3 regions of the Enterobacter kobei genome follow, and region 3 is predicted to be linked to each of the others. Evidence: predicted binding sites of a transcription regulator. Region 3 holds the regulator's gene; each other region holds the start of a gene.

Region 1 (10,497 bases), 2.1 Mb from region 3:
GATGGTTCCCCAACCTATAACTTCTGCGTTGTGGTTGACGACTGGGATATGGAAATTACCCACGTTGTCCGTGGTGAAGACCATATCAACAACACGCCGCGCCAGATCAACATTCTGAAAGCGCTGAACGCCCCTGTGCCTGTCTATGCACACGTTTCCATGATCAACGGCGACGACGGGAAAAAACTGTCTAAACGTCACGGCGCGGTCAGCGTTATGCAGTATCGCGATGACGGTTATCTGCCGGAAGCGCTGCTGAACTATCTGGTGCGTCTGGGCTGGGCCCACGGCGACCAGGAGATCTTCAGCCGCGAAGAGATGATCGAACTCTTTTCTCTGAGCTCAGTGAGCAAATCAGCGAGCGCATTTAATACCGATAAGCTGCAGTGGCTGAACCATCATTACATCAATACCATGCCGCCGGAATACGTGGCGACTTACCTGCAGTGGCACATTGAGCAGGCAAATATTGATACCCGTACAGGCCCTGAACTGGCGGACCTGGTGAAACTGCTCGGCGAGCGCTGCAAAACGCTGAAAGAAATGGCTGAAAGCTGCCGCTACTTCTATGAAGAGTTTGATGAGTTTGACGCGGATGCGGCGAAGAAACACCTCCGCCCGGTTGCGCGTCAGCCGCTGGAAGTGGTGCGAGACAAGCTGACTGCGATCGCTGACTGGACCGCAGAGAACGTGCATCACGCTATTCAGGCGACGGCGGACGAGCTGGAAGTTGGTATGGGTAAAGTCGGTATGCCGCTGCGTGTTGCGGTGACCGGTGCGGGCCAGTCCCCGGCACTGGATGTGACCGTGCATGCAATTGGTAAATCACGCAGCGTGGCGCGTATTAACAAAGCGCTGGACTTTATTGCGGCACGTGAAAACCAGCAGTAATCACATTTTAGTCTGGCAGAACGGCAGGGGGACCTGCCGTTTTTTTATGCCGTATATTCAGCCAGATTCAGATGGGTAAGAAAGCCGCGTAACCCTTCGCGCTTCAGGAATGCATCCAGACGTTCCTGTTCAGACGGCGTCAGGTTTTCCAGCGTCGCAATGATATCCGGTCGCAGAGTAGAGGAGGGGACAATGTATGGCGCTGTTGTCTCTGCCAGGTGGTACACTGCCTGACGGTTTCGGATAGCCGGGAGGCGCATGATATGTTCCTTCACGCGCGCATCGACGTGTATGAGCCTCGCCCGACCGCCTTTCACACCATTGAGACCTTCGGTCTCCCATCCCTGCTGGCGTATCCAGCGATTCACCGTTTGCCTGGCAACGCCTAAACTCTCCGCCAGCTCTTCCGTGGTCATTTTGCTACGTAATCTTTTCATATTAATTCTGGTCGCGAATTCCTAGACGTTGTAACAAACCGGTAATCCCTTCCCGCAGTAACAGTGATGTCATCTGCTTCTGCTCTTCTGGCGTCATTTCATTTGCCAGCGTCAGGAGGAGGGTATGAAGCGAACGCTCATTGCTGATGCCGTCAGGCATTGCGGATGTCTCCGTTGCCCGTCGCGCGCTGCGGATAAAGTCACGCACCTTTTCATTCACATGTACCAGGCGTGCTTTGCCCCCCTGGACGCCTGGTTTTGGTGACGTTATCCAACCCTCTTTGCGTACCCATTTATTGATGGTCTGTCGGCTATAGCCGGTGAGCAGGGCTAACTCTTCCGGCGTCATTCGTTCCTTGATCATACAATTTCCTGAATATTCGTGGGGTTAATTAACGGCTCATTTTATAGCACCGTTTAACGTGAAAACGTGACAGGCTTAACTCATGACTGCGAGCAGGCTCGCAAAGTGATTCATTTGCATGAATTTTCGGCGATTGAATCACGGTCAATGAATTTGCCGTTGACACTCCGCGGCGGAATTCATATTATGCCGCCCGTCAACATGACAGCTTTACGATGGGGCTATAGCTCAGCTGGGAGAGCGCTTGCATGGCATGCAAGAGGTCAGCGGTTCGATCCCGCTTAGCTCCACCAAACTCTGAACCCAACAGAGTGCGGTCAGTAAAGTCACATGTGGGGCTATAGCTCAGCTGGGAGAGCGCTTGCATGGCATGCAAGAGGTCAGCGGTTCGATCCCGCTTAGCTCCACCAAAATTTTAAACCCTCGTCAAAAGACGAGGTTTTTTTTTATCTGTTTGTAACGTTCACCACCGCATTTTGTTATCAAAAAGAAGGTATTCCTGTACCTGACCTCAATCGAAATCAATAAACCTGTCCATAAATAGACTTCAACTTGATTCGCACAATTAATAAACCTATTATCCATCCGGTCAATGATATGAACGGATAATAATCGCATCAGCTTAATGAATAGAAAAACGTACAATAATGTAAAGATATTTATAATTGCCCTGGCGATATGCCTGATCGCGGTTCCTTTCTCCCGTTATCTCTCCCCGCGCGCGATTGTGAATGGTCACGACGTTTATTTAGCGTGGTTACCCCTGAGCGTTATGCTGGCGGTAATTCTGTTATTTGGTCGTCGGGCAATTCTTCCCATTCTGTTAGGTTTTACTGTCACTAATTTATTCTATATTAATTTAGCACCGCTACAATATTCAGTATTGCTGTTTTGTCAGACCTTTGCGTTGTTCGCGGCGTGCGGCTTGTTGCGCCTCATGCTGGGCAGGCGCTGGCGCTACTGCATTCCTAACAAGCACATTGGATTACGGATATTCTGGCTCGGTTTTATTGTGCCACTCGGCATTAAAATGTCGATGTATTTAGTGGGCTATTTGTTTGATTTCCCGGTAACTATCTCCACCTTCTTCGGTGAAGGGACGGTAATTTATAACGTCGTGGATATTCAAAGTCTGATAGGCGCGGCGCTGATTTTTACCATGATGTTCTATTACCCGTTAAGAATGATAATTAATCCTCGTTATGCCATTACCTTCTGGCGACAAAGCGTGAAGCCCATTTTTTTCCATAAGAATTCATTGTTTATATTTGTCTGGCTCATGCTTCTAGGCTTCATTCTCGCTGTTTTATGTGGCCCTTTTGAATCCCCTGTTATAGCGGGCTATTTAATGCCGCTGATTTTTATTCTCTTTACCTTAGCGATAAGTCGCCTGACCTATGCACTTATCTCTCTGCTTTGGGCTGCTTCAGCCCTTCTGCTGTTGACCTACAACTATAACTTCCTGAATGGTGTGGAGTCGGGCCATTCACTCTCCTTTATCCTGTCCGTGCTGATCTCGTTTGCCATCTGCTTGCTTTACATGTCGCGGATTTACCAGCGTAGCGAGTGGCTGAAGCGGGGATGGCAGGGCAGAGCGCTGACCGATCCGCTGACCGGTTTGCCCAATATCCGTGCGCTGGAGGAGTATCTTGAGATTCACCAGGATGCCAAAGTGTGCATTCTGCGCATGGATAACCTGGAATTTTTGAGCCGCCATTACGGGATCCTGATGCGGGTCCACTGCAAACGCACGATCGCCTCGTCGCTGCAGCCCCTTCTGCAAAAGGACGAGATGCTCTTCCAGTTGCCCGGAAGCGAGCTGGTGGTGGTCTTGCTGGGGCCGGAAATTGCTGAGCGTCTCCAGCATATGGTTGATCGGTTGAACAGCCGGAAAATTTTCTGGAACAACACCGGGCTGGATATTGAGTTTGGAGCCTCCTGGGGGATGGTCGAAAACGGTGAAAAATTGCATCACACGCTGGGGCAATTAAGCTGGCTGGCTGAGCAATCTTGTGCAGGACAGAACGTACTTGCGCTGACGAATAGCCTGGAGGCTGCATCAGGACAAACAACAGAGCGCGTCCTGATGTTAGCGCGGATTAAGCATGCCCTGGAGGCGGGTCAGTTCCATTTATACGCGCAACCGATCCAGAAGGCAGACGGTAGCGGTTACTACGAAATTCTGACGCGTATGGAGAGCGAGGGCGAAATCATCACCCCTGATCGCTTTATTCCGCTGATTGCTCAGTTCAACCTTAGCCACCGGTTTGATATGTGCGTTATGGAAAAATTACTGCTGTGGCTGCGCGATCATCCTGCGACGCAGCCTGGGGCCCGTTTCTCCGTCAATCTGATGCCGCTCACGCTGATGCAAAAAGAGGTAGCGACCGAGATTTGTGCGCTGTTTGAACGGTACGGCGTTGCCCCTCAAACCGTGGTCATTGAGATCACCGAAGAGCAGGCTTTCTCCAATTCAGGTTGCAGCATCAATAATATTCAGCAACTGCGGGATTGTGGATTCCGGATTGCTATTGATGATTTTGGTACGGGGTACGCCAACTACGAGCGTCTCAGACGTCTGCAGGCGGATATCATTAAAATTGACGGCTGCTTTGTTAAAGACATTTGTACTGATGACATGGATGCGATGATCGTCCAGTCGATGTGTAATCTGGCGAAGACGAAATCGCTATGTGTGGTGGCGGAGTATGTCGAAACACCCGCACAGCGGGAGATGTTGCTTCGCTTCGGCGTGGATTACCTGCAGGGCTACCTGATAGGTAAACCCAAACCGCTGGAAGAAATTCGGGCATAAAAAAACCGGGAGCTTGCTCCCGGTTTTTTGTTTTGCAGTAAACGTTACAGGACCAGCGCTGCGATGGACGCGGACAGAACGCTCACCAGAGTGGAGCCGTACACCAGTTTCAGGCCAAAGCGTGAAACCACGTTACCCTGTTCTTCGTTCAGGCCTTTAATCGCCCCGGCGATAATACCGATAGACGAGAAGTTCGCGAAGGAGACCAGGAACACGGACAGGATGCCTTCCGCGCGCGGAGAAAGCGTGCTGGCAATTTTCTGCAGATCCATCATCGCAACGAATTCGTTAGAAACCAGTTTGGTTGCCATGATACTGCCCACCTGCAGCGCTTCGTGAGCCGGAACACCCATCACCCAGGCAACAGGATAGAAGATGTAGCCCAGAATCCCCTGGAAGGAGATACCCAGCACCGCGGCGAACAGGGCGTTCAGCGCAGAGATCAGCGCAATGAAGCCGATCAGCATGGCGGCAACGATAACCGCCACTTTGAAACCGGCCAGAATGTACTCGCCCAGCATTTCGAAGAAGCTCTGACCTTCGTGCAGGTTGGACATCTGGATATTCTCTTCGCTGGCGTCAACGCGGTATGGGTTGATCAACGACAGCACGATAAAGGTGCTGAACATGTTCAGAACCAGCGCAGCGACAACATATTTTGGCTCCAGCATGGTCATATACGCGCCCACGATAGACATGGAAACGGTAGACATTGCGGTTGCCGCCATGGTGTACATGCGGTTACGCGACATTTTGCCGAGAATATCTTTATACGCGATGAAGTTCTCAGACTGACCGAGGATCAGGGAACTGACGGCGTTGAAAGACTCCAGCTTGCCCATGCCGTTGACTTTGGATAACAGGAAACCAATTCCACGAATCACGAACGGCAGAACACGGATGTGCTGCAGAATACCGATGAGCGCGGAGATGAAGACGATTGGGCACAGCACCTTCAGGAAGAAGAATGCCAGACCTTCGTCGTTCATTTTACCGAAGACAAAGTTGGTCCCTTCGTTGGCGAATCCGAGCAGTTTTTCGAACATTTCGGAGAAGCCTTTTACGAAGCCGAGACCTACGTTGGAGTTCAGGAAGAACCACGCAAGTAAAACTTCAATGACCAGCAGCTGGACAACATAACGAATACGAATTTTTTTGCGGTCTGTGCTGACCAGCAATGCGAGTGCAGTAACGACAACAAGTGCCAGGACAAAATGAAGGACGCGGTCCATATTTGCTCCAAATATGAGGCAGGTTTAATTTTCGTGCACATTCTATGCAACAAGCGAAAAGAAAACGAGATCAAGGACACACTATAGTTACATCCTGTGACGAGTCTCAAAAATAGTGATCCACAATACATTTTCGTTATGTTAGGTAAATGAGTGAAAAGTTAAGTTTGTGTGCTACGCTTCACAAATGACTGCGCATTTTCACATTCTGTGATGTCGCACCACCTGCCCATCTATCGTTCTTAGCTATCAGAGAAATCATGTTTAACCACTTAAATGATCTTGATAATCATTATCATTTTGATAGCATTAAACATAGCAAAGGCTATATTTCCAGAGGCAGATAATGACTAACAGTCGCGTAGAGGGTAGCAGTGGCAGAGCGGCGCGCAAGCTGCGGTTCGCATTAATGGGACCTGCGTTCATTGCTGCCATTGGCTATATCGATCCGGGTAATTTTGCGACCAATATTCAGGCCGGGGCCAGCTTCGGCTATAAGTTGCTGTGGGTGGTCGTCTGGGCGAACCTGATGGCGATGCTGATTCAAATGCTCTCAGCAAAACTGGGGATTGCTACGGGCAAAAACCTGGCAGAACAAATCCGCGACCACTACCCACGTCCGGCCGTCTGGCTCTACTGGGTGCAGGCTGAAATCATCGCCATGGCAACCGATCTCGCTGAATTTATCGGTGCGGCGATCGGCTTTAAGCTGATTCTGGGCGTATCGCTATTGCAAGGGGCGGTCCTGACCGGGATTGCCACTTTCCTGATCCTGATGTTACAGCGTCGGGGGCAAAAGCCGCTTGAAAAGGTGATTGGTGGGCTGCTGCTGTTTGTCGCGGCGGCCTATATTGTCGAGCTGATATTCTCCCAGCCAAACCTGGTACAGCTTGGTAAAGGCATGGTGCTCCCCAGCCTGCCAACGTCGGAAGCCGTCTTCCTGGCTGCCGGGGTGCTTGGGGCGACCATTATGCCACACGTCATTTATCTGCACTCTTCGCTGACCCAGCATCTTCACGGTGGGACGCGTAAAGAACGTTATTCGGCAACCAAATGGGATGTGGCGATTGCCATGACCATCGCGGGTTTTGTGAACCTGGCGATGATGGCCACCGCAGCCGCCGCTTTTCACTTTAACGGTCATACCGGTATTGCCGATCTCGACCAGGCGTATCTCACGCTGGAGCCGTTACTGAGCCATGCTGCTGCCACGATTTTTGGTTTGAGCCTGGTGGCTGCCGGTCTCTCTTCCACGGTGGTGGGCACGCTGGCGGGGCAAGTGGTGATGCAGGGATTTGTGCGTTTCCATATTCCCCTGTGGGTTCGTCGTTCCGTCACCATGCTGCCGTCGTTTGTTGTGATTCTGATGGGGCTTGATCCCACGCGAATTCTGGTGATGAGTCAGGTGCTGCTGAGTTTTGGTATCGCACTGGCGCTGGTTCCTCTGCTGATTTTTACCAGCAATCCAGCCCTGATGGGCGATCTGGTTAACTCGACGCTGGTGAAACGGACAGGATGGGCAATTGTAGTAGTGGTTGTGGCGCTAAATTTATGGCTGTTGATTGGCACAGCGCTGGGGTTATAAAAGAGAAAGGAGCCGAAAGGCTCCTTTTTACATTAATGACGACCGTGGCCGTGACCACCGTGTCCTTTTGGGCCGTGACCCCAGCCACCGCGGCGGTCGTCACGATCGTTCCAGCCTTCGCGGTAGCCGCGTTCATAGGCATTGTTTTTGTACCAGCCGCGATGCAGGCCATTATCGTGCCTGCGCCAGCGGTCACCGCGCCATTCATAATGACGGTTCCAGTAGTCACGGTCGCGCCAGTAGCCACCGTCCCAGTATCTGCCGTAGTCGTCACGATCGCCAATTTGTAATTTTACTGATGGCAACAGGGTGATTTCGCCAGCAGTGGCGATGAGCGGGGCGGAAGCCAGTAATACCGCTGCAAGAATCAGTGACCTGAACATACTCTTTCTCCTTCACGATCGGGGCCTTTGTGGGGCCTGTTAACGCAATATTACGAGTTGGTAAAGCCTCGTTTCATCGCCTCAACTCCGAATTCCAGGTTCAGAGCACTTTTTGCTAAAAGTGGTTTTATTTTGAGCTGCTCAGTATTTCTTCAATAAGGTTCAGCTCTTCCGCGGAAAAATGGCGGTTTTCCAGCATGCCAACGGCGTCATCAATTTGAGCCGCTTGACTTGCCCCAATCAGCACCGACGTCACGTCGTCATGGCGCAACACCCAGGCCAGCGCCATCTGCGATAGCTTCTGGCCGCGGCCTTCCGCCAGGGCATTGAGCTTACGCACTTTTTCCAGCTTCTCTTCGGTGATCTGATCCGGGTTGAGGAACTGACTGCCACTTGCCGCACGGGAGTCTGCGGGAATACCGTTCAGATATCGGTTGGTGAGCTGTCCTCCCGCCAGCGGCGAGAAGGGAATACAGCCGACGCCTTTTTCCTGCAGCACGGCCAGTAAACCCCCTTCCGGTCCTCGTTCAAACATGGAGTATTTCGGCTGGTGGATCAGGCAGGGCGTGCCAAGGTCATTAAGGATATCAATCGCTTTTCGCGCCAGCTCTGCAGGATAGTTGGATAACCCGACATACAGCGCTTTTCCCTGGCGCACCAGATGGTCAAGCGCTTTCATGGTTTCAGTCAGCGGGGTTTCCGGGTCAGGACGGTGATGATAGAAGATATCGACATACTCCAGCCCCATGCGTTTCAGGCTTTGATCCAGGCTTGCCAGCAGATATTTGCGCGATCCCCAGTCGCCGTAGGGGCCCTCCCACATGGTATATCCCGCTTTCGTCGAGATAATCAGCTCGTCGCGCCAGGGCAGAAAATCCTCCTGCAAAATACGCCCAAAATTACGCTCGGCCGACCCCGGTGGAGGACCATAGTTATTGGCAAGGTCGAAATGCGTAATACCCAGGTCGAAGGCGCGCTGTAAAAGTTGACGGCTGTTTTCGAGACGCGTGGCGTCCCCAAAGTTATGCCACAGACCCAGCGATATGACGGGCAACCTGAGCCCGCTTTGACCGCAGCGACGATACTGCATTGTCTGGTAACGATTTTTATCCGGCTGATAACCCATTTTATGACCTCGTGCGCAGAAGAGAAAAATCAGTGTATGCGTTTACATTAACGTGAAAAAAAGCAGCATAGCGCAGCCTTTTTTGTAAAGCATTCTTTCCATACCCTTCTTACCGCTGATTCTGGACAGCCATCACGCTTCTCTAATACTCAAAGTGAGGTCAACATTAGAAGGATACCTGTTCATGCGTACCCCATACTGCGTCGCCGATTACCTGCTGGACCGTCTTACTGATTGTGGAGCCGATCATCTGTTTGGCGTGCCGGGCGACTATAACCTGCAGTTTCTCGACCATGTAATAGACAGCCCCGACATCTGTTGGGTGGGCTGTGCCAACGAATTAAACGCATCGTATGCCGCTGACGGATATGCCCGCTGTAAGGGCTTCGCCGCGCTGCTCACAACATTCGGTGTAGGCGAGTTAAGTGCCATGAATGGCATCGCGGGAAGCTATGCCGAGCACGTTCCGGTATTGCATATTGTCGGGGCGCCGGGGACGGCGTCACAGCAACGAGGGGAACTGCTGCACCATACGCTGGGGGATGGGGAGTTCCGCCATTTTTATCATATGAGCGAGCCGATTACCGTCGCTCAGGCGATCCTGACCGAACAAAACGCCTGCTATGAAATCGACCGGGTTCTGACCACCATGCTCCGGGAGCGTCGTCCCGGCTATTTGATGTTACCTGCCGACGTGGCAAAAAAAGCCGCCACGCCTCCTGTAAACGCTCTCATACTTCACCATGCCCATGCCGACAGTGCCTGCCTGAAAGCGTTTCGGGATGCTGCGGAAAATAAACTGGCAACCAGCAAGCGCACCGCGCTGTTAGCTGATTTCCTTGTTCTGCGCCATGGACACAAGCATGCGCTACAGAAGTGGGTGAAGGACGTGCCGATGGCGCACGCCACGATGCTAATGGGTAAAGGGGTATTCGACGAACGTCATGCCGGTTTTTACGGCACATACAGCGGCTCGGCAAGCGCCGGCCCGGTAAAAGAGGCGATTGAAGGGGCGGATACGGTACTGTGCATCGGCACCCGTTTTACCGATACCCTCACCGCCGGTTTCACCCATCAGCTAACCCCGGCCCAAACGATAGAAGTTCAGCCTCACGCTGCCCGCGTCGGTGACGTCTGGTTTACCGGCATCCCGATGCTTCAGTCAATCGAAACGCTGGTGGAACTGTGCAAACAGCATGTGCATGATAAACCTGCGCCAGCTTCCCATCGTGCAATGAGCTTCCCTCAGCCGGAGGGCGCGCTGACCCAGGAGAATTTCTGGAAAACGTTGCAAACGTTTATTCGCCCAGGAGACATCATCCTTGCCGATCAGGGAACGTCGGCCTTCGGCGCCATTGACCTCCGCCTTCCGGCTGACGTGAACTTTATCGTCCAGCCGCTGTGGGGGTCTATCGGCTACACGCTGGCCGCAGCGTTTGGCGCACAAACGGCTTGCCCGAACCGGCGTGTGATAGTGCTGACGGGGGATGGCGCGGCGCAGCTGACTATTCAGGAGCTCGGGTCGATGTTGCGTGATAAACAACGTCCGATCATTCTGGTGCTGAACAACGAAGGGTACACGGTCGAAAGGGCCATCCATGGGCCGGAGCAACGGTATAACGATATTGCGCTCTGGAACTGGACGAACCTTCCTCAGGCGCTGA
Region 2 (10,497 bases), 1.4 Mb from region 3:
TCCTGCGCTTTGGCCTGGTCACCGTTGTTGTGATGCAGCGCGTAACCCCAGGCCGCCAGGTAGTTCCAGCGAGCGCCGCCGGAGCTTTTCGGGTTTGGTGTAATCACTGACACGCCCGGTTTTACCAGGTCGTTCCAGTCTTTAATCTGTTTCGGGTTGCCTTTACGTACCAGGAAGACGATGGTCGAGGTGTGTGGCGCAGAGTTATCCGGCAGGCGTTTGATCCAGTTTTTGTCGATACGACCACGCTCGGCAATGGCGTCGACATCGTAGGCCAGCGCCAGGGTCACCACATCGGCTTCGATACCGTTGATGACGGAGGTCGCCTGTTTACCGGAGCCGCCGTGAGACTGGCGAACCACGACATTGTCGCCAGTTTCCTGTTTCCAGTGCGCCGCAAATGCTTTGTTGTACTGCTCGTACAGCTCACGCGTCGGGTCGTAAGACACGTTCAGTAACTGGATGTCCTTCGCCAGAACGCTGGTCGATGCCAGCAATAATGTTAAACCCACGCCCCATTTATTCATCGCCCGGCTCTCTTGTGTAGTGTTTTGATGAATGCAGCGTGCCAGAAAGCGATTCGATGATTAAAGAATAAAAAAAGATTGGCTATAACGTAGAGGAATAAAAAGAAGAATGTGAGCAGCCAGATGCCCTCACCCCAACTCTCTCCCACGGGAGAGGGAGCAAACATAAAAAACGGTAACCCAAGGGTTACCGTTTTGCATTTACCTTGCCACCGGGCAACAGAGCCGATCAGTACAGTTTTTTCGCGCAGTCCAGCCAGTCACCTTTGAACGGACGCTTCATATTTTCAATCGCGTCGATGATGTCATGGTGAACCAGTTTTTCGTTCTGAATACCGACGCAACGGCCGCCGTGACCCTGCAGCAGCAGATCGATAGCGTACGCGCCCATACGGGACGCCAGAATGCGGTCGTAAGGGCCAGGGGAACCGCCACGCTGGATGTGACCCAGTACGGTCGCGCGGGTTTCGCGCTTGGTTTCGGCTTCGATGTACTTCGCCAGCTCGTCAACGTCACAGATGTGCTCGGTGATAGCCACGATCGCGTGTTTTTTACCTTTCGCGATGCCGGCTTTGATTTCAGCGACCAGATCTTCACGGCTGAATTCCACTTCCGGAACCACCACGAACTCACAACCACCGGCAATCGCCGCGGCCAGGGTCAGGTCACCGCAGTAACGCCCCATCACTTCAACGATAGAGATACGCTGGTGAGAAGACGAGGTATCGCGCAGACGGTCGATCGCTTCAACAACGGTACCCAGTGCAGTAAAGAAGCCGATAGTGTAGTCAGTACCTTTGATGTCGTTGTCGATGGTGCCCGGCAGACCGATGCACGGGAAGCCCATTTCGGTCAGACGTTTTGCACCCATGTAAGAGCCGTCACCGCCGATAACCACCAGCGCGTCCAGACCGCGTTTTTTCATGTTCTCGATAGCCACTTCACGGATGTGTTCGTCACGGAATTCCGGGAAGCGCGCAGACCCAAGGAAGGTACCGCCACGGTTAATCATGTCGGACACGCTGTAACGGTCGAGCTGAACCATACGATCTTCATACAGACCCAGGTAACCATCATAGATACCAAAAACTTCCAGACCTTCCGTCAGCGCTGCACGGACAACACCACGAATTGCCGCGTTCATGCCCGGCGCATCACCGCCGCTTGTCAACACACCGATTTTCTTAATCATGACTACCTCTGAACTTAGGAATGCAAAATTGAAATCTGTTGCCGGAAGAAACTTATCGACCAACGAATACTGCAAATAGTATATCAATCCCTTCCAGCTGAATTGATTCAGGTCAGACCAAATGGCGGTAATTTATACACAAAATGCTGGCCTGGCTCACTTTTTTACAACCAATTACGAAAGCCCCACGTGTCCGGGTACAACCGAGCAGGGATCCTGGTGAATAATGACGTCTGAACCAGGAAAACGCTGCAAAATTGCCTGCTCGACCTGCTCAGCAATCACGTGAGCCTGTACCAGTGGCAGGTTGTCTTCCATTTCAATATGAATCTGAATAAAGCGGGTCGGCCCTGACTGCCGCGTTCGAAGATCGTGTGCACCGCTGACGCCAGGCCAGGAGGTCACAAGAGAAAAAATTTCATTGCGTTCTGCGTCCGGAAGGGCTCGGTCAAGCAACGATTGCACCGCGTCATACCCCATCCGTAAGGCGCTATACAAAATATAGATGCCGATACCTAACGCAAATAGCGCATCGGCCCGGTGCCAGCCATACCAGGCCAGGCCCAGCGCAATAAGAATTGCCCCATTCATCATAACATCAGATTGATAATGAAGCATATCCGCCCGTACAGCCTGGCTTTGCGTTTTGCGAACCACCCAGCGCTGGAACGTTACCAGAACAAGTGTGCTTATAAGTGCAACGACCGTCACCACTACGCCCACACCGGGATCGTTCATAGGTGTCGGCGAGACGAGATGCTGAATGCCGGTCAAAAACAGGAACAGTGCAGAACCGGAAATAAACATGCTTTGCGCCAGCGCGGCCAGCGACTCCGCTTTACCGTGCCCAAACGTGTGCTCTTCATCCGCGGGCTGCAGTGAATAGCGCACCACCAGCAGGTTGGTCAGCGAGGCGGCAATATCCATTAGCGAATCCACCAGCGCCGCCAGAATACTGACCGAACCGGTATACCACCAGGCAAAGATTTTAATCAGTAACAGGCCAGACGCCACAACGGTTGCCGCAATAGCGGCCCGGCTTACCAGCCTTCCATAGGATTGATTCATAAACGCTCCTGTCATGTCTTGCCGCTAGTATAACGGAAGCATAGGGGGACGGAGGATGAATAAACGGTTAACAAATCAGAATGCGGGGCAAAAAAAACCCCCACATCATGTGGGGGAAGACAGGGATGGTGTCTATGGCAAGGAAAACAGGGTTTACTGGTTACTACGGGTACTGCTATTGCTACTGAAAAGCGTCGCATCCAGGCTTCGCTGCATCCGTGCAACCTCACGCAACTGGTCCATTCGTTGCTGATGTCGGGTGTTCAAAACCGCTTGCTGCTCGGGCGTTAGCAGGTGGAACATCTGGTTACGGACCTTCGCCATCTCTACCTGGCGGGCAACCTGTTCCTGTGCCATTTTTTCGGCCTGAGCGCGTACAGCGCTTTCGTCAAAATTTTCTGCGGTGACAAGGCGATGCATTGTCTCCATTTCGCTAACATTAACAGGGGGCTGGTCGTGTCGTGCCCTCTGCATCAGATCTCGCATCTGTTGACGCTGATGTTCGGTTAAACTTATGCCGTCAAACATATGGCTTTGGCTACTGAGCTGCGTTGCGCCCTCTGGTGAGGGACCGGTATCGCCGTTGATAGCTACAGCGGCCTGGCTAAACGCACTGAACGCCAGCGTTGAGGCCATGACGGCAGCGGTAACTTTGCGCATCGCTTGCTCCCAAAATCTTTCGTGTCGCGATTCAACGAGAGACAGTCTACGATTCAGGCTGCAAACATGCGTCAGGGGGTGTAAAACAACGTAAAGTCATGGATTAGATAGCCTTGATGTCGTAATTTCTGCCTCGGAGGTATTTAAACAATGAATAAAATCCTGTTAGTTGATGATGACCGAGAGCTCACATCCCTTTTAAAGGAGTTGCTCGACATGGAAGGTTTCAACGTCCTGGTTGCCCATGATGGCGAGCAGGCGCTGAGTCTCCTTGACGACAGCATCGATTTACTTTTGCTCGACGTCATGATGCCGAAGAAAAACGGTATTGATACGCTGAAAGAGCTTCGCCAGACACACCAGACCCCCGTTATCATGCTGACCGCCCGCGGCAGCGAACTTGACCGCGTTCTCGGCCTTGAGCTGGGTGCGGATGACTATTTACCGAAACCGTTCAACGATCGTGAACTGGTGGCCCGTATTCGCGCTATCCTGCGCCGTTCCCACTGGAGCGAGCAGCAGCAGAATACCGACAACAGCTCACCCACGCTGGAAGTGGACTCCCTGAGCCTGAACCCAGGTCGTCAGGAAGCGAGCTTCGACGGTCAGACCCTGGAGTTGACCGGCACAGAGTTCACCCTGCTTTATCTGCTGGCGCAGCACCTCGGCCAGGTGGTATCGCGTGAACACCTGAGTCAGGAAGTGCTGGGCAAACGTCTTACCCCGTTTGACCGCGCCATCGACATGCACATCTCTAACCTGCGCCGCAAGCTGCCGGAGCGTAAAGACGGTCACCCATGGTTTAAAACCCTGCGTGGTCGCGGCTATCTGATGGTTTCCGCTTCATGATAGGCAGCTTAACCGCCCGCATCTTTGCCATCTTCTGGCTGACGCTGGCCCTGGTTTTAATGCTCGTGTTGATGTTGCCAAAACTCGACTCACGCCAGATGACGGAGCTTCTTGACAGCGAGCAACGTCAGGGCGTGATGATCGAGCAGCATGTTGAAGCGGAGCTGGCAAACGATCCGCCGAACGATTTGATGTGGTGGCGCAGGCTGTTTCGCGCTATCGACAAGTGGGCGCCGCCCGGGCAACGCCTTTTGCTGGTCACCAGCGAAGGCCGCGTCATTGGGGCCGATCGCAATGAAATGCAGATTATCCGTAACTTTATTGGCCAGGCGGATAATGCCGATCACCCACAGAAAAAGAAATATGGTCGGGTAGAGATGGTGGGTCCTTTCTCGGTACGGGATGGGGAAGACAATTACCAGCTCTATTTGATTCGCCCTGCGAGCAGTTCCCAGTCCGATTTCATCAACCTGCTGTTTGACCGTCCGCTCCTGCTGCTGATTGTTACCATGCTGGTCAGCTCGCCGCTGCTGTTATGGCTGGCGTGGAGTCTGGCAAAACCCGCACGTAAGCTGAAAAACGCCGCCGATGAAGTGGCGCAGGGTAACCTGCGACAACACCCTGAGCTGGAAGCGGGGCCACAGGAATTCCTTGCCGCCGGGACCAGTTTTAACCAGATGGTCAGCGCGCTCGATCGAATGATGACCGCACAGCAGCGTCTGCTATCGGACATCTCGCACGAGCTGCGCACCCCGCTTACGCGTTTGCAGCTTGGCACCGCGCTGTTGCGCCGCCGCAGTGGGGAAAGTAAAGAGCTGGAACGTATTGAAACGGAAGCTCACCGCCTGGACAGCATGATTAATGACCTGCTGGTGATGTCACGCAACCAGCAGAAAAACGCGCTGGTCAGCGAAACGGTGAAAGCCAATCACCTGTGGCATGAGGTGCTGGACAACGCGGCGTTCGAAGCGGAACAGATGGGCAAATCGTTCACCGTCAACTTCCCGCCGGGTCCATGGCCGCTGTACGGCAACCCCAACACGCTGGAAAGCGCGCTGGAGAATATTGTGCGTAATGCTCTGCGCTACTCGCATACCAAGATTGAGGTGGCGTTCTCGGTCGATAAAGACGGGATCACCGTTATCGTGGATGACGACGGTCCTGGCGTCAGCCCTGAAGATCGGGAGCAGATTTTCCGTCCGTTCTACCGTACTGACGAAGCGCGCGACCGTGAATCCGGCGGTACAGGTTTGGGTCTGGCAATTGTTGAAACCGCCATGCAACAGCATCGCGGCTGGGTGAAAGCTGACGACAGCCCGCTGGGCGGGTTGCGGTTAACGCTGTGGCTGCCGTTGTATAAGCGTTCGTAACGGTATGTGCCGGGTGGCGGCTTCGCCTTACCCGGCCTACTTTCTGCGGAGCACTATTTTCCCCACAATCTCCGCGAATTATCTTCGATCTTGTTGCTTAACCGCCGCTTCTGCATTGTTCTGGTCCAGCTGGTCGATAACCCCGCCGCAGACAGCAACCGATGATATTGTTCATCATCAAACGGCATATGCCAGGCGATGGCGCAGGCGTCATACACCGACACGTCGCTCAGGCGCGAAGCCAGCTCAAGCGGCGCATCCGCCGAAACCTGCCCGGCCAGCACCACACGGTACAGCCAGCCGGTTTTACCCGCGCTTTGCAGCTGGGCCGACATATCCTGAATGCCGAAGTGGTAGTTGAGCTTGAAGCACGGCGAGCGAGGCTGCGTCACCTGAATCAGGGCGTCGCCCCAGCGATAAATATCGCCGATAAACACGTTCTTTTCCGTCAGCCCTTCCGTCGAGAGATTCTCACCAAATGCAGGCGCGACGAAGAGGTCCGCCTGGTCAGGAAATTCGGTTTTCCAGTGCTGATAGTGCTCGCGAGGATAGTGACACAGCGCGCGATCCGGCCCGCCGTGGATTTTCTTTTCGGCCTGCTCATCGCCTGCCAGCCCAAGGTCGGTTAAGGTCAGTTCACCGTCAACCTGCACTTTCGCGATGGCGCTCGGGCGGCTGCCGTCGTACTCCCTTACCTTGCCTGTAAACACATTCACCGGGTAATGCATCGCTGCCTCCATTACGCAGATACAAAAAAAGCGAGTCATCAGACTCGCTTCTCACAGGCGTCAATGCAACCTTATTTTTTAGCGGCGAAACGCGCTGCTGCTTCGTCCCAGTTCACCACATCCCAGAACGCTTTGATGTAGTCAGGGCGACGGTTCTGGAACTTCAGGTAGTAAGCGTGTTCCCACACGTCCAGACCCAGGATCGGGAAGCCGGATGCGCCAGAGATCGCTTCACCCATCAGCGGGGAGTCCTGGTTAGCAGTGGAAACCACCGCCAGTTTGTCACCTTTCAGAACCAGCCACGCCCAGCCAGAGCCGAAACGGGTTGCAGCGGCTTTTTCGAATTCCGCTTTGAAGTTGTCAACGGAGCCGAAGTCGCGCTCGATAGCCGCTTTCAGGTCGCCCTGCAGGGTGGTACCGGTTTTCAGGCCTTTCCAGAACAGGCTGTGGTTAGCGTGGCCGCCCGCGTTGTTACGCAGAACGGTTTTCTTGTCCGCTGGCAGCTGGTCCAGTTTAGTGATCAGTTCTTCAGCAGACAGGTTAGCGAACTCTGGCAGGCTTTCCAGCGCAGCATTCGCGTTGTTCACATAGGTCTGGTGGTGTTTAGTGTGATGGATTTCCATCGTCTGCTTGTCGAAATGCGGTTCCAGTGCGTCGTAGGCATACGGCAGGGATGGCAGTGTATAACTCATAATCCTCTCCATTATTGTCGGGCGGCACAGCTGTTAATGCCGCGTAAGCAGTTGGTTCATTATAGTTAATTAAATGATATTGAAAATGATTATCAATGCCGTAGTTTTTGTAAGGTCATTCCTTTTCTGATGAAGCGTGAAAATGTGAATCTGCTCACCCGCTTAACGCGTTGATTGCCATTTAAAACCAAAGTGCGGCAGCCTCCCGAAGGTGGTCGTTCTGCTTAATTTTTACACTCATCGGGTCGGTGGGATGCCATTGACCGATAAAAACGATGAGGACGTAAACATGAATCATGCGATTACGATGGGTATTTTCTGGCATTTGATAGGTGCGGCCAGTGCAGCCTGCTTCTATGCTCCGTTTAAAAAAGTCAGGCAGTGGTCATGGGAAACCATGTGGTCGGTTGGCGGTGTGGTCTCCTGGATCCTGCTTCCCTGGGCCATCAGCGCCATGCTACTCCCGGATTTCTGGGGCTACTTCTCCTCTTTTAACGCCTCCACTCTGCTGCCGGTGTTTCTGTTTGGTGCCATGTGGGGCATCGGTAATATTAACTACGGCCTCACCATGCGCTATCTCGGCATGTCGATGGGGATCGGCATCGCGATTGGCATCACGCTGATTGTCGGCACCCTGATGACGCCCATCCTCAACGGTAACCTCTACGTGTTACTGAATACCGAAGGCGGCAGAATGACGCTGCTGGGCGTGCTGGTAGCGGTTATTGGCGTCGGAATAGTGACCCGCGCGGGCCAGTTGAAAGAGCGCAAGATGGGCATTAAAGCCGAGGACTTTAACCTGAAAAAGGGTCTGCTGCTGGCGGTAATGTGCGGCATCTTCTCCGCCGGAATGTCGTTTGCCATGAACGCCGCCAAACCGATGCACGAGGCGGCAGCCGCGCTGGGCGTCGACCCGCTGTACGTGGCGCTGCCCAGCTACGTGGTGATCATGGGCGGCGGTGCACTGGTTAACCTCGGCTATTGCGTAATTCGTCTGGCAAAAGTTGAGAGTTTGTCGCTAAAAGCCGACTTCTCACTGGCAAAACGGGTCATCATCACCAACGTACTGCTTTCGGCACTCGGCGGACTGATGTGGTACCTGCAGTTCTTTTTCTACGCCTGGGGACACGCCAGCATCCCGGCACAATATGACTATATGAGCTGGATGCTGCACATGAGCTTCTACGTGCTGTGCGGCGGACTGGTGGGTCTCATCTTGAGGGAGTGGAACAATGCCGGACGCCGACCGGTGGGCGTTCTGAGCCTGGGCTGTGTGGTGATTATCATTGCGGCCAACATTGTCGGCCTCGGTATGGCGAACTGATTACGCCGCCCTGCGACTGTGATGACGCCATTGCACCGGCGTCATCCCTACCTCGCGATTAAAGACCACCGAAAAGTAGTTACTGTCCTCAAAGCCGCAGCGCATTGCCACGTCACTGACCATGAACTCTGTATGCTGGAGCAAATACTGGGCGTGGCAAATGCGCAGCTGGCGCAAATAGTGATTTACCGTCATGCCCGTCTGGGTACGGAACTGCTGACGCAGGGCACGTTCGCTGCACTGCTCCTGCTCGCAGAACTTTTCCAGAACAAAGCTTTTATTCAGGCTGGCCGCCAGCGTGGCAATCAGCTTATCGAGCAGGGTCTCCTGCTGCGTTGCGGAGGGGTTATCCGTCTCGTAGCGATGCCGTTTAAGCATCATCACCAGCTGTGCGAAGAGGATCTCCGCCATCGGGTTAGCCAGCGGATCGGTTTTATAGCTCTCCTGTTCAAGGAGGGAAATGGCCTGACGGATGGCAGTCATGCCGCTGCTGCTTAAACGCCAGTGCGGTGAGCCTTTCGCACCGTTGAAGCCGGGAATGCATGCTGCCCAGTCAACGTTAAGGCTGAGCCGATCGGGGCAGTAGATAACGTTCTGTAAAACCAGGTCATTCACCGAGGCGTAGGCGTGTTTATCTTCGGCACGAATGTAAAACAGATCCCCCCGGGTAATGCGGTAAGGCCGATCGTTGAGAATGTGCAGACCGTTGCCGCGCCACACCAGCACCAGCTCATAAAATTCGTGCGTGTGTTCAGCAAAGACGTTTTGCGGATAGCGATCCGCCACCGCAACAGCTTGTTCAGCGGAGGCAAAAAAGTCATCTTTGCGAAGAATTAACGGTGCGGCCACATCACCACCTCAACGGCGAAAACCTGACATTATTACCCGCTTTACGGCAGCAAAACGTTGACTGGGCTCGCGTTACTGTAGTGAGGTGTCCCTCCCCTGGCGAATATCACGCGGAGACCAGCTGAACTCCCGACGAAACAGCGTCGAAAAGTGGTTACTGTCGCCGAAACCGCAGCGATAAGCGATATCCGTGACGCTTTCATCACTGTGGCGAAGCAGGTGGCGCGCTTTTATCAGCCGCAGTCGGTTAAGGTAACGCTGGGGCGTCTGCCCGGTTCGCTGCTTAAGCTGGCGGTGCAGGGTGCGCAGGGAGAGTGAAAAATGACTCGCCAGCATTTCCCAGCAGATATCCTCGGCAAAATGTTCCTCCAGCCAGGCCATCAGCTGGTTCAGGCGGGCTTCGCTGCTCTCCCCCTCCACCGGGTTACTGCGGCGCAACGCCACCAGCAGCTGCATAAACAACATCTCGCGCGTGGCGAGCGCATGCATCTCCTGTCCGTCCTGACTCTGCTCCATCTGGAGCAAAATCTGGCGAACCTGCTGCAGCGTGGCCTGATTCACGCGCCAGTGCGACGGATAATGTCCTTCCTTCTCCTGCGGCAGTAGCTGATGAAGCCCCGCGAGAAACTGGAATGCGTCCGGGGATCGATAGAGCACGTTCGTCAGGCACAGGTTGTCGGTATGCTCATACAGATGCCGATCGTGGTCGCGCACAAAGCAGACTGTGCCGCCGCTGATGGTGTAGGGCTGACCGTTAAAGACATGGATGCCCGTGCCATGCTCAACAATCACGATTTCATGAAAATCATGATGATGCTCCGGGAAAGCCGCCTGCGGCAGCCGCGGCTCTATCGCCACAGGCGAGCCACCCGCCGGAAAAAAGTCCACGCTGTGCAGTATGGTCATAACGCCCCCCACCAATGAGAAATGTTCTCAAAATAGTAAATAAGGCCTCTCACCCTCACCTTAAATTTTCGACAGCAAACGCCGCAAAACCTGCCTGTTTTTCAAGAATAAGCGGGAAAGATCCGGAATTGCGGTCAACGTCACAGTGGCTGAACGGCGCGCCTTCGCGGAAAAGTGTGAACCCCCTCACGTTCATCTTTGCTTTCTTGCCAGCACGGGTTGCGGACTGTCAGTGGCGAGAAGGTGGTCTTTTCGCCCCTTTTTTACACTCAGCGCTAATGATTTCAAGAAGGATCCGACCATGACCTTTCGCCATTGTGTCGCTGTGGATT
Region 3 (10,497 bases):
CCTGAACGCCAATGCACGCTCCATGATCAGTCCGGTTGTTTGCAGCAACATCGACGACTTCAGTGGCCTGGTTATTCAGGCAAAAGGTCAGGTGGTTGCAGGTCAAACGCCACTGTATGAGATTAAAGGCAAGTAATCGCTCCTGAGTAGAGTCATGCCTTAAGCGGCGGGGGATATCCTCCGCCGCTTTTTTTTGCAGCAAATGCCCCCATTATTTTCATCTGATACGTATTTTCCGTAACTAAGGGTTGTCACTACGTCCGGCTTATAAGATCATATGCCGTTATACGTTGTTTACGCTTTGAGGAATCCACGATGAGTGAGGCTGAAGCCCGCCCGAGTAACTTTATTCGTCAGATCATCGATGAAGATCTGGCCAGTGGTAAGCACACCACGGTGCATACCCGCTTCCCGCCGGAGCCGAACGGCTACCTGCATATTGGTCATGCGAAATCCATCTGCCTGAACTTTGGCATTGCGCAAGACTATCAGGGGCAGTGCAACCTGCGTTTCGATGACACCAACCCAGTAAAAGAAGACATCGAATACGTTGAGTCCATCAAGAACGACGTGCAATGGCTGGGCTTCAACTGGTCTGGCGATATCTGCTACTCCTCTGACTATTTTGATCAGCTGTACGCTTACGCGGTTGAGCTGATCAACAAAGGTCTGGCGTACGTCGATGAACTGTCCGCGGATGAAATCCGTGAATACCGCGGTACGCTGACGCAGCCTGGCAAAAACAGTCCGTTCCGCGATCGCAGCGTGGAAGAGAACCTGGCGCTGTTTGAAAAAATGCGTGCGGGTGGTTTTGAAGAAGGCAAAGCCTGTCTGCGTGCCAAAATCGACATGGCTTCTCCGTTCATCGTGATGCGCGATCCGGTGCTGTACCGCATTAAGTTTGCTGAACACCACCAGACCGGTAACAAGTGGTGCATCTACCCGATGTACGACTTCACCCACTGCATCAGCGATGCGCTGGAAGGCATTACCCACTCGCTGTGTACGCTTGAGTTCCAGGACAACCGTCGCCTGTACGACTGGGTGCTGGATAACATCACCATCCCTGTGCATCCGCGTCAGTACGAGTTCTCTCGTCTGAATCTGGAATACACCGTGATGTCCAAGCGTAAGCTGAACCTGCTGGTGACTGACAAGCACGTTGAGGGCTGGGACGACCCGCGTATGCCGACCATTTCTGGTCTGCGTCGTCGTGGCTACACCGCTGCTTCTATTCGTGAGTTCTGCAAGCGCATCGGCGTGACCAAGCAGGATAACACCATTGAAATGGCGTCGCTGGAGTCCTGCATTCGTGAAGACCTCAACGAAAATGCCCCGCGCGCGATGGCGGTTATCGACCCGGTAAAACTGGTTATCGAAAACTATCCTCAGGGTGCGAGTGAGCTGGTTGCCATGCCTAACCATCCGAACAAACCGGAAATGGGAAGCCGTGACGTACCGTTCAGCGGTGAAATCTGGATCGACCGCGCTGACTTCCGTGAAGAAGCCAACAAGCAGTACAAGCGTCTGGTGCTGGGTAAAGAAGTCCGTCTGCGTAACGCCTACGTGATCAAAGCCGAGCGCGTAGAGAAAGATGCAGAAGGGAATATCACCACCATCTTCTGTTCATACGATGCCGAAACGCTGAGCAAAGATCCTGCCGATGGTCGCAAGGTGAAAGGCGTTATCCACTGGGTAAGCGCTTCTCACGCGCTGCCGGTAGAAATCCGTCTGTACGATCGTCTTTTCAGCGTGCCTAACCCGGGTGCGGCGGAAGACTTCCTGGCGACGATCAACCCGGAATCTCTGGTGATCAAACAGGGTTATGCTGAGCCATCGCTGAAAACAGCTGAAGCAGGTAAAGCGTTCCAGTTCGAGCGTGAAGGTTACTTCTGCCTGGACAGCCGTTACAGCACTGCGGAAAAACCGGTATTTAACCGTACCGTCGGTCTGCGTGACACCTGGACCAAGATCGGCGAATAATAACGCCGCTCTGGTCAATGAGAAACAAACGCCGCTTATTGCGGCGTTTTTTTTATTAATGATCATATCGTTAAAGTGGCGTTGTAAAAATGTCCGCCGTTATTTTTGGTCAATGTGGTGCTACTTATTTTTTTTAAAAAAGTTTGTCTGTTTTTGAAAATGGCAAATTTCGCAAAATACGCGATTTCTAATGTTCTAATACCCTGAAATACGCTGCTATACCCCCGCCAAATCACGCTTCCGGCCAAATGTTACAAAGCACTACCAATTATGTGCACTTCGTCATAATCCTGACTTTTGCCTGATGAAAAGCATTGATAATTCGCGTCGCGAAAAATAACCTAAAGACGGTAGTTAATTCGAGGGTATTTATAACTACCCCTGACCGCCTGGTCTTTTTTATTTTCGCCGTTTTAGGCGCTTTAATTCGTCAAAGAGGAATAATCTATGCGTACGTTCAGTGGCAAACGTAGTGCGCTGGCGCTGGCTATTGCCGGTGTGACAGCAATGTCTGGCCTGGTTGTTACACCTGAGGCGAAAGCTGCGGGTTTCATCGACGATTCTACCCTCACGGGCGGCATCTATTACTGGCAGCGTGAACGTGACCGTAAAGACGTCGCCGAAGACAAATATAAAACCAACCTTTCTCACTCCACATGGAACGCCAACCTGGACTTCCAGTCAGGCTATGCCGCAGATATGTTCGGCCTGGATATCGCTGCATTCACCGCGATTGAAATGGCGGAAAACGGCGACAGCGGCCACCCTAACGAAATTGCCTTCTCCTCCAGCAACAAAGCTTACGATGAAGACTGGTCCGGTGATAAGAGCGGTATCAGCCTGTACAAGGCCGCAGCGAAATTTAAATACGGCCCGGTCTGGGCGCGTGGAGGGTATATTCAGCCAACCGGCCAGACGCTGTTAGCACCACACTGGAGCTTCATGCCAGGTACCTATCAGGGTGCAGAAGCCGGGGCGAACTTTGACTATGGTGATGCGGGTGCGTTGAGCTTCTCCTATATGTGGACCAACGAGTATAAGGCTCCATGGCACATTGAAATGGACAAGTTCTACCAGAACGATAAGAAAACCAAAGTCGATTATCTCCACTCGCTGGGCGCGAAATACGACTTTAAAAACGATCTGGTACTGGAAGCCGCATTTGGTCAGGCGGAAGGCTATATCGATCAGTATTTTGCTAAAGCCAGCTACAAATTTGATATCGCAGGAAGTCCACTGAGCACCAGCTACCAGTTCTATGGTACGCGTGACAAGGTCAGCGATGGCGGCGTCAACGACATTTATGACGGCACCGCGTGGCTGCAGGCGCTGACTTTCGGCTATAAAGTGGGCCAGGTTGATTTACGCCTGGAAGGGACATGGGTGAAGGCGGAAGGGCAGCAGGGCTACTTCCTGCAACGTATGACGCCAACTTACGCGTCATCTAACGGTCGTCTGGATATCTGGTGGGATAACCGCTCAGACTTCAACGCCAATGGTGAAAAAGCGGTCTTCTTCGGCGCAATGTATGATCTGAAAAACTGGAACCTGCCGGGTTGGGCAGTGGGCGCTTCTTACGCTTACGCCTGGGACGCAAAACCTGGCGACATGGCCACACCGGATGCGTACTACGATCCAAACTATCGCCTGAAAGAGTCCTCCTACAGCCTGGATGCTATCTATACCCTGCAGGATGGGCGCGCGAAGGGCACGATGTTCAAACTGCACTTCACTCAGTATGACAACCACTCCGATATCCCGAGCTATGCGGGCGGTTACGGCAACATCTTCCAGGATGAACGTGACGTGAAATTCATGGTTATTGCCCCATTCACCATCTTCTGATGAACCTTCCGGCGGGTTAAGGCCCGCCGGACCGGAGACTGCATATGATGAAAAAAATCGTAATTGTCGCGATGCTTGCATCGGGGCTGGTGGCCTGCGCTCAGCCTCAGGCACCGAAGGAAGATTCCAGGCTGAAGGAGGCTTACAGCGCCTGTATTAATACCGCACAAGGCTCGCCGGAGAAAATTGAAGCCTGTCAGAGCGTACTGAATGTGCTGAAGAAAGAGAAGGCGCATGAGCAATTCGCGACGCAGGAGAATATTCGTGTGATGGATTATCAGGCCTGTATCCAGGCGCGTAAAACGGGTAACGATCAGGAAGTCGCGAAGCGTTGCGATAAGATCTGGAACGAGATACGCAATAACAATAATTAAGTTGCTTTACGCCCGGTGGCGCTGCGCTTACCGGGCCTACAAAGGCGTCATAGTCCGTAGGCCCAGGCGCAGCGCCACCGGGCTTTTTAAGGCAAAAAAAAGCCAGCCTTACGGCTGGCTCAGAGTATGAACGTGACTTATTTTGCGTCGTGCGCGTGTTCATTTTCGCGGCAATCACCTTCAGCGCAGTGACCATACAGGTACAGGCTGTGGTTGGTCAGGCGGATGCCATGACGAGCGGCGATTTCACGCTGACGCGATTCGATGGAATCATCGCTGAATTCAATGACCTTGCCGCAATCGAGGCAGATCAGGTGATCGTGGTGATGCTGCTGGGTCAGTTCGAATACAGATTTACCGCCTTCGAAATTATGACGGGTAACAATGCCCGCGTCATCAAACTGGTTCAGCACGCGATAAACGGTGGCCAGACCAATCTCTTCACCCATGTCGATAAGACGTTTATAGAGGTCTTCCGCACTGACATGGTGGTTGTCTGGACCCTGAAGCACTTCGAGGATTTTTAACCGAGGAAGCGTTACTTTCAGGCCAGCCTTCTTTAATGCGGTATTGTTGTCAGTCATGCGGAATCTGTCCTGTTGCTAAACGATTCACTTCTGAAAGAAGTGACAGAAAATGCACCTTGGATATTGCGTCTCATTATAGAACTGCCACGGCTAAATGAAAACTGCAAGTCTCAGGCAAAGTATGCTTATAAAAATGGGGTATCACCGACAAACTTGTGAAATGAAAACCACATTTTACCAGGGAAACATTGTACAGGTCTGAGCGAAAAAGTTAAAAGTTTGTAGCAATTAATTTAATCGGTTTTACCTGGAAAACGGGCGCAACCGCCGTTGCGCCGCGAAAATCAGGCGTTGAGAATATCGTCCAGGTGCAGTTCTTCACGGATCTGCTTAACCCACTTCTCTACGCGCTCAGCGGTCAGCTCAGGCTGACGGTCTTCGTCGATGGCCAGACCCACGAAGTGATCGTCATCGGCAAGACCTTTGGAGGCTTCAAAGTGGTAACCGGCAGTGGGCCAGTGACCGACAATAACGGCGCCGTTCGGCTCAATGATGTCGCGGATGGTGCCCAGTGCGTCGCAGAAGTACTCGGCATAGTCTTCCTGATCGCCACAGCCAAACAGGGCAACCAGCTTGCCGTTGAAGTCCACCTCTTCCAGCGTTGGGAAGAAATCATCCCAGTCGCACTGTGCTTCACCGTAGTACCAGGTTGGAATACCCAGCAGCAGAATGTCGTAGCCCTCGAGATCTTCTTTGCTGCTCTTGGCGATGTCATGCACATCAGCAACGTCTTTACCGAGCTGTTTCTGAATGTTTTTTGCGATATTTTCGGTATTGCCGGTATCACTGCCGAAGAAAATGCCGATGATTGCCATGAGTAAAATAACCTCTTGAAACTTAATGGTATGGTGGCGCAATTCGGCCACGGATAAGGGCAATAATAGCAGAACAGGCAACCCTGCGGAAACCGCTATCGCGCAGGACTGCACTCTGTGCTACATGAAAAGGGTAAAAAAGGGGTTTTTCAGACTTATGCCTGGCTGCGCAATGTCTCAAGCTGGGCGATCAGCATCTCTTCAATGAGCTCGCTGCGGCTGATATTACGCGCTTCCGCCAGCTCGTTAAGCGCATCGACTGCGTCAGCATTGAGCTTCAATTCGACACGCTTAAGCCCACGATTTTTATCGCGTTTAAGCTGGTTGCGTTTATTAATACGCAGCTGTTCGTCGCGCGAAAGCGGATTCGTTTTCGGTCGTCCCGGTCGACGCTCATTCGCGAACAGATCTAGTGTCGTACGGTCCGTTTGTTCTTTGGCCATGATTCAGAGACTTCGGGGGAAACAAGCCGCCCTGCTAATGCCCGGGCGATAAGCGCGCCATCATACATCAGCAAAAACGGCACGCCAACGACTGGAAGCCCGTCGTCTTCCAGTCGCTCTCTTTTTAATCAATTTGCCGTATCAGTGAGATAGCGACGAATGGCGCGCAGGACTGCATCAGGTTTTTCCGCATGTACCCAATGCCCGGCACCGGCAATTACATGGGCGCGCGCCTGCGGGAATTGTGCCAGCAGCGTGTCGCGGTAAGCATCAGTAACGTAAGGCGAGTTACCGCCACGAATGAAGAGGGTAGGATGCGGCCAGGCGGGGACGGCCTCCCAGCCCACGATGTTATTATACTGGTCCCACAGCACCGGGACGTTAAAACGCCATTGCCCCTCAACAAACGATTTCAGCAGGAATTGCACTACGCCTTCTTCATCAAGATGCTCACGCATCACGGCTGCTGCCTGCTGACGGGTGGAAACGCCGGCCTCCGTCACCGCATTAATTGCCGCGAAGATCTCATCGTGACGGCGAACGTCGTAATCCACTGGGGCGACATCAATCACCACCAGCCCGGAAATTCGCTCAGGTGCCAATGCTGTGAGCGCCATAACCGCTTTACCACCCATCGAATGCCCGATGAGGGTCACTTTCTGCAGGTTGTGGGCGTCGAGCGTATCCAGGAGATCCTGCGCCATTGCCGCGTAGGTCATCTCGTCTGCGCGCCCGGAAAGTCCGTGGTTGCGCATATCGACCTGTAAAATATCGTGATCGGTAACCAGATCGCGCGCCAGCACGCCCAGGTTATCCAGGCTGCCAAAAAGTCCATGAACCAGTACGATGGGAGAATTATTGTTCGGCGATTGTGCAGTTTGCGCTCGGGTATTCAATTTCATGGCAAAGTTCTTTTTTTACGTTTGTCAGGTTAGGGTATCATGTTGACCATTCTGCCGCCCGGCCGCAAGGTTCCAGTTTAATCTGACTTTTGCCGCCAACCTGGTTTGACGCTATCCGCTGTTGGGATTTGACCTTATAATCCCAATGACTTGTATTCAGATAAGATATCGCACTGGATTAAGATGAAAACAATCGAAGTTGATGACGAACTCTATCAGTATATTGCCAGCCAAACGCGGCATATCGGGGAGAGCGCGTCCGACATTTTACGGCGCATGCTTAAAATTTCCGCCGCTTCACAGCCTGCTACCCCAGTCACCAAAGATGTCGTGTCTCAGCCGAGCGTTGTTGCACAAGCAAAGCCTGCCGTGACGCCGGTAAAAGATAAAGTACGCGCGATGCGCGAGCTGCTGCTGTCCGACGAGTATGCGGAGCAGAAAAAGGCGGTTAACCGCTTTATGCTGGTGCTGTCTACACTTTACTCCCTGGATAACAAAGCGTTTGCTGAAGCGACCGAGTCGCTGCACGGTCGTACTCGCGTCTATTTCGCGGGTGACGAGCAAACGCTGCTGCAAAATGGCAACCAAACCAAACCTAAACATGTCCCTGGCACCCCATACTGGGTGATCACCAATACCAATACGGGCCGCAAGTGCAGCATGATTGAACACATCATGCAGTCCATGCAGTTCCCGGCGGAATTGATTGAAAAGGTTTGCGGTACAATTTAACCCTTGCATCAGAAGGACCCGGTAATGGCAAATCACAGCCGTGCAGGCCAACCTGCACAACAAAGCGATTTGATTAACGTCGCTCAGCTGACCGCGCAGTATTACGTGCTGAAACCGGTCGTGGGCAACGCAGAACACGCAGTGAAGTTTGGTACATCTGGTCACCGCGGTAGCGCGGCACGCCATAGCTTTAACGAACCGCACATTCTGGCCATTGCTCAGGCCATTGCGGAAGAGCGCGCTAAAAACGGCGTTACCGGTCCGTGCTACGTGGGGAAAGATACCCATGCGCTGTCTGAACCGGCGTTCATCTCTGTGCTGGAAGTGCTGGCGGCAAACGGCGTCGACGTGATTGTGCAGGAGAATAACGGCTTCACGCCAACGCCGGCGGTGTCTAACGCTATCCTGGTGCACAACAAAAAAGGTGGCGCGCTGGCTGACGGGATTGTTATCACTCCATCCCACAACCCGCCGGAAGACGGGGGCATTAAATACAACCCGCCTAACGGTGGCCCGGCAGATACTAACGTCACCAAAGTGGTAGAAGACCGCGCAAACGCGCTGTTGGCTGACGGTCTGAAAGGCGTGAAACGCATCTCTCTGGATGCGGCAATGGCGTCCGGTCACGTAAAAGAGCAGGATCTGGTTCAGCCGTTCGTGGAGGGACTGGCGGATATCGTCGACATGGCGGCGATTCAGAAAGCAGGCCTGAAGCTGGGCGTGGACCCGCTGGGCGGTTCCGGTATCGAGTACTGGAAACGTATTGCCGAGCATTACAAGCTGGATCTGACCATCGTGAACGATCACGTCGATCAGACCTTCCGCTTTATGCACCTGGATAAAGACGGCGCGATCCGTATGGACTGCTCCTCCGAGTGTGCGATGGCGGGCCTGCTGGCACTGCGCGACAAATTCGATCTGGCGTTTGCGAACGACCCGGATTATGACCGTCACGGTATCGTCACCCCTGCCGGGCTGATGAACCCGAACCACTATCTGGCTGTGGCGATCAACTACCTGTTCCAGCATCGTCCGCAGTGGGGCAAAGAGGTGGCTGTTGGTAAAACGCTGGTCTCTTCCGCGATGATCGACCGCGTGGTCGACGCGCTGGGCCGCAAGCTGGTGGAAGTGCCGGTGGGCTTCAAATGGTTTGTTGACGGTCTGCACGACGGCAGCTTCGGCTTCGGTGGTGAAGAGAGCGCCGGGGCATCCTTCCTGCGTTTCGACGGCACGCCATGGTCAACCGATAAAGACGGTATCATCATGTGCCTGCTGGCGGCGGAGATCACCGCGGTCACCGGTAAGAACCCGCAGGAACATTACAACGACCTGGCGGCACGTTTTGGTGCGCCAAGCTACAACCGTATTCAGGCGAGCGCGACCTCAGCCCAGAAAGCGGCGCTGTCTAAACTCTCTCCGGAGATGGTCAGTGCTAACACCCTGGCAGGTGATCCGATCACCGCGCGTCTGACGGCTGCACCGGGTAACGGCGCGTCTATCGGGGGGCTGAAAGTAATGACCGACAACGGCTGGTTCGCTGCACGTCCATCCGGTACGGAAGACGCGTATAAAATCTATTGCGAAAGCTTCCTCGGCGCTGAGCACCGTCAGCAGATTGAGAAAGAAGCCGTAGAGATTGTCAGCGAAGTGCTGAAGAACGCGTAAGTGCGTTATCGGTGCGGGCTGATGCCCTCACCCCGGCCCTCTCCCACGGGGAGAGGGAGAAAACAATAAAAACGGCAACCCTCGGGCTGCCGTTTTGTTTTTACCTAACTATGCTTATTCTTCAATTCAAACCGTGGTGACACCAGACCGTACAGCGTCCAGCCCATAAAGGTCACCATTGCCCCATAGAGCATCGCTTCCTGACCGGAAGAGTAGAGCGCATAGAAGCTGTAAATCGCCCCAATGAGCGCCACGATATTCGCTGCTCGTGCTTTACGCGGATCCACCTTCGCGACCTTCTGAATAATCACCAGCGCGGCCATCGACAGAATGTACGGAATGATGTTCGTCACCACCGCCAGGTTGACCAGCACGTTGAACTGGCTGTTCAGCGACGGGCTAATGGTCATCAGCGACAATCCACTCTGGAAAATCACGATGGCCAGCATGCCCTGCACCGGTGCGTCCGCTTTGGTGACGCGGGAGAAGATTTTGGGGAAATAACCTTCGTCAGCCGAGGATTTAAACACCTGCGCGATGGTGAACTGCCAGCCGAGAAGCGAACCGCAGCAGGACATCACCATCAGACCCATAATCACCTTCCCGACTTCCGGGGTGAACATCTGGGCGAAAGCCAGCCCGAACGGTGCCGTGGAGTTAGCCAGATCCATATTCGGCACAATCCCGGCAATCACGTTGGTTGAGACGATATAGATCACCGCCGCCCCCAGCGTTCCGCCAAGTACCGCAATTGGCACGTTCTTTTCCGGGTTCTCAACCACTTCCGCATTCGCGCAGGCCGATTCCAGTCCGAGGAAAGCCCACAGCGTCATGGCGATAGAAGAGCCCACGGCGGTAAAGAACGGCACATGATGCGGGTTCCAGGAGTTGGCGTAGAGCGTAGGACTAAACCAGAACCACCCGATGATGCATAAACCGACGACCGGGATAATCACGCCCCAGACGGTGATGCTGCTCAGTTGTCCGGTGATACGCGCGCCGCCGAAGTTCGCCACGGTGCAGATCCACAGCACCCCGATGGTCGCCAGCCCAATTTGTACCGGGGTGAGCGTGGCGCCAAACAGTTCCGTCCCGTAACCCACGGCGGAAATGGCAATCGCCACGTTGGCGATCAGCAGCGATACACCATA

Evidence for each region. The regulator Fur, encoded in region 3, represses iron uptake genes when iron is present. The targets are predictions, from matches to a motif close to ATAATAATGAGAACNACTATCAA.
Region 1: BFV64_RS16060 (Nramp family divalent metal transporter) is a predicted target of Fur. The motif match lies at 6,022-6,044, and genes of this name have one in related genera.
Region 2: sodA (superoxide dismutase [Mn]) is a predicted target of Fur. The motif match lies at 7,160-7,182, and genes of this name have one in related genera.

Annotation. Positions count from the first base shown of each region.
Region 1 covers NZ_CP017181.1:3,345,720-3,356,216, reverse strand. The annotation lists gene gltX (glutamate--tRNA ligase) at 1-891, shown strand, start outside; gene BFV64_RS16090 (YfeC-like transcriptional regulator) at 936-1,328, opposite strand; gene BFV64_RS16085 (YfeC-like transcriptional regulator) at 1,330-1,692, opposite strand; tRNA gene BFV64_RS16080 (tRNA-Ala) at 1,910-1,985, shown strand; tRNA gene BFV64_RS16075 (tRNA-Ala) at 2,027-2,102, shown strand; gene BFV64_RS16070 (sensor domain-containing phosphodiesterase) at 2,318-4,507, shown strand; gene BFV64_RS16065 (NupC/NupG family nucleoside CNT transporter) at 4,552-5,739, opposite strand; gene BFV64_RS16060 (Nramp family divalent metal transporter) at 6,086-7,324, shown strand; gene BFV64_RS16055 (DUF2502 domain-containing protein) at 7,357-7,707, opposite strand; gene mgrA (L-glyceraldehyde 3-phosphate reductase) at 7,835-8,833, opposite strand; gene ipdC (indolepyruvate decarboxylase) at 9,018-10,497, shown strand, end outside.
Region 2 covers NZ_CP017181.1:4,750,943-4,761,439, forward strand. The annotation lists gene BFV64_RS23030 (sulfate ABC transporter substrate-binding protein) at 1-527, opposite strand, end outside; gene pfkA (6-phosphofructokinase) at 757-1,719, opposite strand; gene fieF (CDF family cation-efflux transporter FieF) at 1,894-2,787, opposite strand; gene cpxP (cell-envelope stress modulator CpxP) at 2,941-3,447, opposite strand; gene cpxR (envelope stress response regulator transcription factor CpxR) at 3,598-4,296, shown strand; gene cpxA (envelope stress sensor histidine kinase CpxA) at 4,293-5,666, shown strand; gene yiiM (6-hydroxyaminopurine reductase) at 5,720-6,394, opposite strand; gene sodA (superoxide dismutase [Mn]) at 6,466-7,086, opposite strand; gene rhaT (L-rhamnose/proton symporter RhaT) at 7,376-8,410, shown strand; gene rhaR (HTH-type transcriptional activator RhaR) at 8,411-9,259, opposite strand; gene rhaS (HTH-type transcriptional activator RhaS) at 9,332-10,165, opposite strand; gene rhaB (rhamnulokinase) at 10,467-10,497, shown strand, end outside.
Region 3 covers NZ_CP017181.1:1,291,162-1,301,658, forward strand. The annotation lists gene nagE (PTS N-acetyl glucosamine transporter subunit IIABC) at 1-136, shown strand, start outside; gene glnS (glutamine--tRNA ligase) at 316-1,983, shown strand; gene chiP (chitoporin ChiP) at 2,431-3,828, shown strand; gene chiQ (ChiQ/YbfN family lipoprotein) at 3,876-4,202, shown strand; gene fur (ferric iron uptake transcriptional regulator) at 4,340-4,786, opposite strand; gene fldA (flavodoxin FldA) at 5,074-5,604, opposite strand; gene ybfE (LexA regulated protein) at 5,760-6,047, opposite strand; gene ybfF (esterase) at 6,176-6,949, opposite strand; gene seqA (replication initiation negative regulator SeqA) at 7,133-7,681, shown strand; gene pgm (phosphoglucomutase (alpha-D-glucose-1,6-bisphosphate-dependent)) at 7,706-9,346, shown strand; gene potE (putrescine-ornithine antiporter) at 9,451-10,497, opposite strand, start outside.